2 regions of the Paenibacillus sp. Y412MC10 genome follow, and region 2 is predicted to be linked to the other one. Evidence: riboswitches for the same ligand, from Rfam matches in the RefSeq annotation. Region 2 holds a riboswitch; the other holds the start of a gene.
The links. Region 2 has a riboswitch for cobalamin ahead of GYMC10_RS03355 (ribonucleoside-diphosphate reductase subunit alpha). Riboswitches for the same ligand answer to the same signal wherever they lie in the genome.
Positions count from the first base shown of each region.

Region 1 (3,417 bases), 2.0 Mb from region 2:
CGGTGCCCTGGGGATTCGCCTGGGAGGCGAAAATTCGTACCAAGGCGTAATCTCGTTCCGGGCTTTCATGGGGGACCCCGACCGACCGCTCGAAGCGGAGGATATCCGGGTGACAAACCGTCTGCTTGTGGGCGTATCGGTTTTGTTTACGATGCTGGGTACCGCGGTGCTCGGACTTGCTGCCGCGGCAGGAGGAAGCCTATGGATATGAGGATCATCCTGCATCTGGTCCGCCACGGCCGCACGTTGTGGAACGAGGAGCGCCGTTATCTCGGCCATGAGGACCAGGGAATTCTGGCTGAGGGAAGGGAACAGCTCCTCCCGCTGCGGGAGGAACTTCGCTGCAGGCATTTTGTCCGGATCTATTGCAGCGATCTCCTCCGCTGCCGGCAGACGCTCCATGTGATCTTATCGGATTCAAAAAGGGGTGCTGTTCCTGATGATGACATATTGGGCCAGTTTATACCGGGCGTACGATATGACCCACGGCTGCGCGAACTGGATTTCGGGGATTGGGAAGGAAAGACCTACGAGGATTTGAAGACGGATTCCCTCTACCGGCGCTGGATCGATAACCCCGCGGAAGTTACGCCGCCCAGCGGGGAGAGCTGGGAAGCTTTCGGTTCCCGCGTCCAGGCTTTTTTGTCGGGATTGCATTTGGATGTGAAGGAATTATTGCATATGGAGGAAGCTCCGGATACCCTTGCGCAGGCAGAGGCAGAGGCAGAGGCAGAGGCAGAGGCAGAGGCAGAGGCAGAGGCAGAGGCAGAGGCAGAGGCAGAGGCAGAGGCAGAGGCCAGGCGTGGTGATGATGGCCGTGAAACGCGCGCTGAAGGCGTTGACGTGCTCGTGGTCACCCACGGCGGCGTTATTCGGGAGATGGCAGCGGCTACCGTGCCGGATACGGAATTCTGGGCGACGTCGGTTATGCCGGGCGAGGTGCTCAAGCTGCAGCTGACATGGGACGGAGCACGCTGGCGGGGCGTACGGTTAAGCGAATAAAACGAAAACGTATGATTTCGGTCGGAATAGGCGATAACGGGCTAAATCGGTGTCATGACGCAATCGAAACGCCCGAAACTTTCAGTTGTAAGGGGATGGTTTATCGCCTATAATCTTGTGCAGAGAAACCATGCTTGGCCTATCATCCATAAATTCATATGATTTGCGAGGGTCCCGGACAGAGGGCGTTATTGTTTTCTGCCGGGTTAATAGGGAAGCCGGTGCAAGTCCGGCACGGTCCCGCCACTGTGAAGCAGGGACTTTTCCATATGCCACTGAGCCTTTAGCGCTTGGGAAGGCGGAGAAGTCGTTACAACCTGCAAGTCAGGAGACCTGCCCTCAGCGAATGAAAGACGGTCCTTCGAGGAGAGGATTACGTTTACCGGACGCATGGAGCCATGCGGACGGAAGTTTAAGGCGCCATCGTTGAACGGTTATCCCGGCGTCCTTATGATACAAACGTAATCCCTGAGTCCTTGTCATCGAGGAGTCGGGGATTTTTGCTTCTTAGGGGTATGAAGATTGAACGTTTCTTACCAGTTAAGGATCGGTCGAAGGAATTTAGACACATTGCGCCAGGTTCTCAATTATGTTTAGGGGGATTCCAAGAGATGAAAGCATTAAACAAAACATGGTCCGTACTTCTGGTAGCCATACTGATGGCCCTGGCCTTGATCGGCTGCGGCGGCGAAGAAGCAGCACCGAAGGATGCGACGCCGCCGGCACAGCAGCAAGAGCAGAATAACGAAGCGCCGGCGGATTCGGCGGAAGAGCTTAAGACCACGTATCCGCTGACCGTCAAGGATTCAACGGGCGTGGAAATGACGTTTGAGAAAGCGCCGACCAAGATTGCGTCCCTGACTCCGTCCGAGACGGAAAAACTGTTTGCATTGGGACTGGATGAGGAGATCGTTGGCGTATCCGATAACGACGATTACCCCGAAGCGGCCAAATCCAAGCCTAAACTGGGCGGGTTCCAGGTGAATGAAGAGGCGATCATCGCAGCCGACGCCGATGTGGTATTCGCGGCTTCGATGAATGCCCAGAATGCCGAGAAATTGCGCGAGCTTGGCGTTACCCTGTTCGTCAACGATCCGAAAACCATTGATGCGGTGATGGAGAACATCGAGCTGATCGGTCAAATTACGGACCGTCAAGCCGAGGCGAAAGCGGTCGTCGATCAGATGAAGCAGGAATTGGCTGCCGTTACGGAAGCCGTGAAATCCGTGAAGGATGAAGACAAGAAGAAAGTGTACGTGGAGTTCTCTCCGGGATGGACCGTCGGCAAAGGCGAGTTCATGGATGAGATCATTACCGCAGCTGGCGGCGTCAATGCAGCCGGCGATGCGGAAGGCTGGTTCGAAATCAGCGAGGAGAACATCATCGCCGCGAACCCGGACGTTATTCTGTACACGGACGATGTGGTGGACGAAGCCACCAAGAAAACATTGGATCAGCTGATCAAGGAGCGCGGCGGCTGGGATCAGATCGAAGCCATCAAGAACGATCAGGTTATTTCCGTGGATGCCAATCTGCTCAGCCGTCCGGGCCCGCGCGTGACGCAAGGACTGATAGAAGTGGCGAAGGCCGTTTATCCGGAATTGATGAATCCATGAGTAAAAAACTTGCAGGATTCGGTGCGGCCGGCCTGATCCTTTTACTGCTAACCTTGGTTGTCAGTCTCGGAATCGGCTCCGTTCACCTGCCTGTGAGAGAGATTGGAGCGATGCTGCTGCACCGGCTGCCGGGAATCGGCGATTCCATCGTTCCAGGCTGGGAAGCTTCCTCCGAGCAAATCCTGATGAAGGTGAGATTGCCGCGGATCCTGCTCGGGATGCTTGTTGGAGCCTCCCTGGCGGTGGCCGGAGCCGCCTTTCAAGGCGTGCTTCGCAATCCGCTGGCGGATCCGTTTACGCTCGGTGTGTCCTCGGGTGCTGCGCTTGGCGCGGCATCCCTGATTTTTTTCGGAATGGAATATTCCTTTGCCGGAGGTTACACACTGCCGGTTGTAGCGTTTCTGACCGGAGCAGGCACCCTATGGGCTGTTTTGCTGCTGGCAAGGGATCAAGGAAAACTGCCGATCCATGGGCTCATCCTGTCCGGGGTGGTCATGCAGTCATTTCTGGGCGCCGTCGTTTCGTTTCTGACGGTGATGTCCAAAGATACGGTGAACCAAATCCTGTACTGGACGATGGGAAGCCTGAGCATGCGCGGATGGTCGTATACGGCCATCCTTTTCCCGTATTTTGCAGTGGGTTTCGTATATCTATGGAGCAGGTCGCGGGCGCTTAACATTTTGTCGCTCGGGGAACGGCAGGCCGCTCATATGGGATTGAATGTCGATCGTCTGAAGACCAGCGTGCTGATCGTCGCTACCCTGCTTGCCGCGGCAGCCGTATCGGTTTCCGGCGTGAT
Region 1 covers NC_013406.1:5,857,876-5,861,292, reverse strand. Annotated here, with positions in the region: gene cbiB (adenosylcobinamide-phosphate synthase CbiB) at 1-211, shown strand, start outside; gene GYMC10_RS25620 (histidine phosphatase family protein) at 202-1,002, shown strand; cobalamin riboswitch at 1,155-1,358, shown strand; gene GYMC10_RS25615 (ABC transporter substrate-binding protein) at 1,614-2,618, shown strand; gene GYMC10_RS25610 (FecCD family ABC transporter permease) at 2,615-3,417, shown strand, end outside.
Region 1: linked by a shared signal. The riboswitch ahead of GYMC10_RS25615 (ABC transporter substrate-binding protein) and the one ahead of GYMC10_RS03355 (ribonucleoside-diphosphate reductase subunit alpha) in region 2 are both predicted to bind cobalamin.

Region 2 (3,417 bases):
CTTCATGCTCGCCGTCGGTATAACCGCGGAACGTGAAGTACTCGCCGCTCTCCCAGTCGGAGCCTTTGAATTTCGGATAGTGGCCTTTTTCCTTGGCCAGCTCCATGCTGGATTTGACGAGCAGGTAGTTGATGTGTTCGTACAGATTGTCATTATAGGCAACGGCTTCGTCGGATTCCCAGCGGATGCCTTCCAGCGCCAGCAAGTGGTGCAGACCGAAGGTGCCGAGACCGACCGCGCGATATTGGCTGTTGGTGTATTGAGCTTGCAGAACTTCAATATTGTTAATGTCGATGACGTTATCCAGCATGCGAACCTGGATCGGAACGAGACGCTCCAGCACACCGGCAGGTACGGCACGAGCCAAGTGGATGGAGTTCAGGTTGCAGACAACGAAATCGCCAGGGATTTTGGAAATCACGATCCGGGTTTGGCCGTCTTTCGTAACCAGCTCCTCTTGCTCAACGACCGTCGGAGATTGGTTCTGCATGATCTCCGTGCACAGGTTGGAAGAGTAGATCATGCCATGAGCCGAGTTCGGGTTCGCACGGTTGACCGTGTCGCGGTAGAACATGTACGGCGTACCGGTTTCAAGCTGGGACTTCATGATGCGCTTCATAATGTCGATGGCTTGTACGGTAATGCGCGGCAGCAGCGGGTTCGCTACGGCTTCCGCGTATTTTTGGCGGAATTCGCCTTCGCCTTGAGTATGGTCATAGAAGTCCTCCAGACCTAGCGGACGGCCGTTCTCGTCTTTCCAGCCCATGATTTTCTTCACTTCATGCGGACAGAACAGGCTCCACTCTTCACGAGCTTCGACAGCCTCCATGAACAGGTCGGGCAGACATACGCCATGGAACACGTCATGCGCTCTCATGCGCTCGTCGCCGTTGTTCAGCTTCAGATCCAGGAAGGACAGGATGTCTTTGTGGAACACATCCAGATAAACCGCGATGGCACCTTTACGAGTTCCCAATTGGTCAACGCTAACAGCGGTGTTGTTCAGCTGGCGAATCCAAGGGATGACGCCGGAACTGGTATTCTTGTGACCACGGATGTCAGAGCCGCGTGCACGGACTTTACCGAGGTATACCCCGATGCCGCCGCCCATTTTGCTGAGACGGGCGATGTCCGTATTGGAATCGAAGATTCCTTCCAGGGAGTCGTCCACGGTATCGATGAAGCAGCTGGACAGCTGGCCGGCTACTTTTTTACCTGCATTGGACATGGTCGGCGTAGCCGCCGTCATGTACAGGTTACTCATGGCCCAGTAGGCTTCCTTGACAAGGTCAAGACGCTTGTCGGCAGGCTCGTTATGCATGAGGAACATCGCGATGACCATGTAGCGTTCTTGCGGAAGTTCCATGACGCGACCGTCAAAGTCGTTTGCCAGGTAACGCTCAGCCAGCGTCAACAGACCGATGTAATCAAACAGCAGATCGCGGCTTGGATCGATGCATTCGCCGAGTTCTTCGATTTGTTCTTTGGTGTAGCTGGTCAGAAGGTCCTCGCGATAGATGCCTTTCTGTACAAGCTCCGTAATGAGCGGGTAGAAGGCACCGTATGGTTCTTCCGGGTATGCTTTGTATCGGCGGTTGGTAGCCGCTTTTTTATATAAAGAGGTCAGAAACGAACGCGCAGCCGCAAACTTCCAATTCGGCTCCTCTTTGGTTACAAGCTCAAGGGCGGACATCGTGAAGGCGCTGCTGATTTCTTCGCCGGTAACTTGCTCACCGCGCAATTTGGCATTGACGCCGCGAAGCAGACGCTCCTTATCGAGCATGTCCAATCCTTTCAGAGTCCGGTCGGCATAGACGGAGAGGCGAATTTCATCAAAGGCGAGCTGACGGTTGTTCGGTTTAACTACGAGCTGGGGCATGAATAAATTCCTCGCTTTCTTCGGGGGAAATATGAAAAAGGACATCAAAAAAACATTTTCTAAAACCCGCGGGCAGGCTTGAAAATGTCCGTGCGCTGTGATCGGAAATGACGTTTGACATAAGCCCTTGAACGGGCATGATGTTATGTACAGACGCAAGTTTAACGAACACTTACCTAAAGCCCCGTAGGTTGGTGTCTGCTGCATATAGGCAGGTCTCTGACTCGGGCTTCTGCCTCCCGGCGGTGCCTTCCGAAAACCTTGATCCGATTGTTCGGTGGCTATGCCGTATGAGGAAAGCTGAAAAAATGATGAACAGCCTAAGAGCCCTTACAGTGGCGGGACCGTGATGGATTTACACCATGCTTCCCTATTAAGCCGGACTGCCTTATGGGTTGATCCGGCACCTATATACACTATATTTGGTTGTTGTTAATCTAATTTAACCCAATATATTGTGTTTGTAAACCATATTCTTAAAATTGAACGCAAAAAGAATTATAGCAAACGAGCGGTCATTGTGCCAGTTAAGAAACTGTCAAAAGGCGATAAGATTTCCTGGATTGTGACCAAATGCGACCTTTTCTGCACAGATACCGCGTATATTCTCGTTTTGACAAAATAGGATATAGCCATATGGATGAGGGGGACAGGATACACTATATCTTGTGTGAAGCTAAAATTGAGGGCTTTGATATGGCGGACCGAAATTGGTATGATATCCGTATCCGGAATTGGAAAATGGAAGAGTATCACGTGATTGAGATATGACGAGGGAGGTTGTTCAGATGGCAATAGCAGAGGTAACGGTGATTCCGATCGGAACCGCAACCACGAGTTTAAGCGCTTATGTCGCCGAGATGCAGCGAATATTGAAACAGCAGGACGGGATTTCCTATGAGCTGACATCGATGAGCACGATCATCGAGGGGGAGCTTAACATGATCTGGCGGGCGATTGAGGCTTTGCATGAAGCGCCTTTTTTGTCCGGGGCAAAGCGCGTATCGACTTCCGTTAAAATTGACGACCGCAGGGACCAGGTCTCCTCGAGCAAACAGAAGATCCGATCCGTGCAGGAGAAGTTAGGCGGGTAATGCCGCCAATTTCGGTGGATATTCCCGTTAGATTAGGACTTGCATTTTGCTGCCGAAGTATTATAATAATTTTTGTTGTTTCGAGAGGAATATCATCGGACCACATGTGCTGGTGTAGCTCAGGGGTAGAGCAACGCACTCGTAATGCGTAGGTCGGGGGTTCAATTCCCTTCACCAGCATCTTACGTTAATATTTCCCGCCATATCAACGTTTGGACGTTCGTTGAATGTAACGGATAGGCATCGCCAGGTCGACGCATTCTTCTCGTTGTAATGGACGAGCGTAGGCGCTGAAATGCGGTATAATCGGAGTCTCCTACAGTACATTGTAGGGGGGCTTTTTTGTTATGAGCATAGATCCACGTAAAGGTAAGAAAGCCGTTATAAATAAACGGAAGGGCCGCGTCCAAGATATCGGAGCAACTCCGTAAGACATCGGATTCC
Region 2 covers NC_013406.1:784,708-788,124, forward strand. Annotated here, with positions in the region: gene GYMC10_RS03355 (ribonucleoside-diphosphate reductase subunit alpha) at 1-1,879, opposite strand, end outside; cobalamin riboswitch at 2,072-2,305, opposite strand; gene GYMC10_RS03360 (MTH1187 family thiamine-binding protein) at 2,668-2,973, shown strand; tRNA gene GYMC10_RS03365 (tRNA-Thr) at 3,082-3,153, shown strand.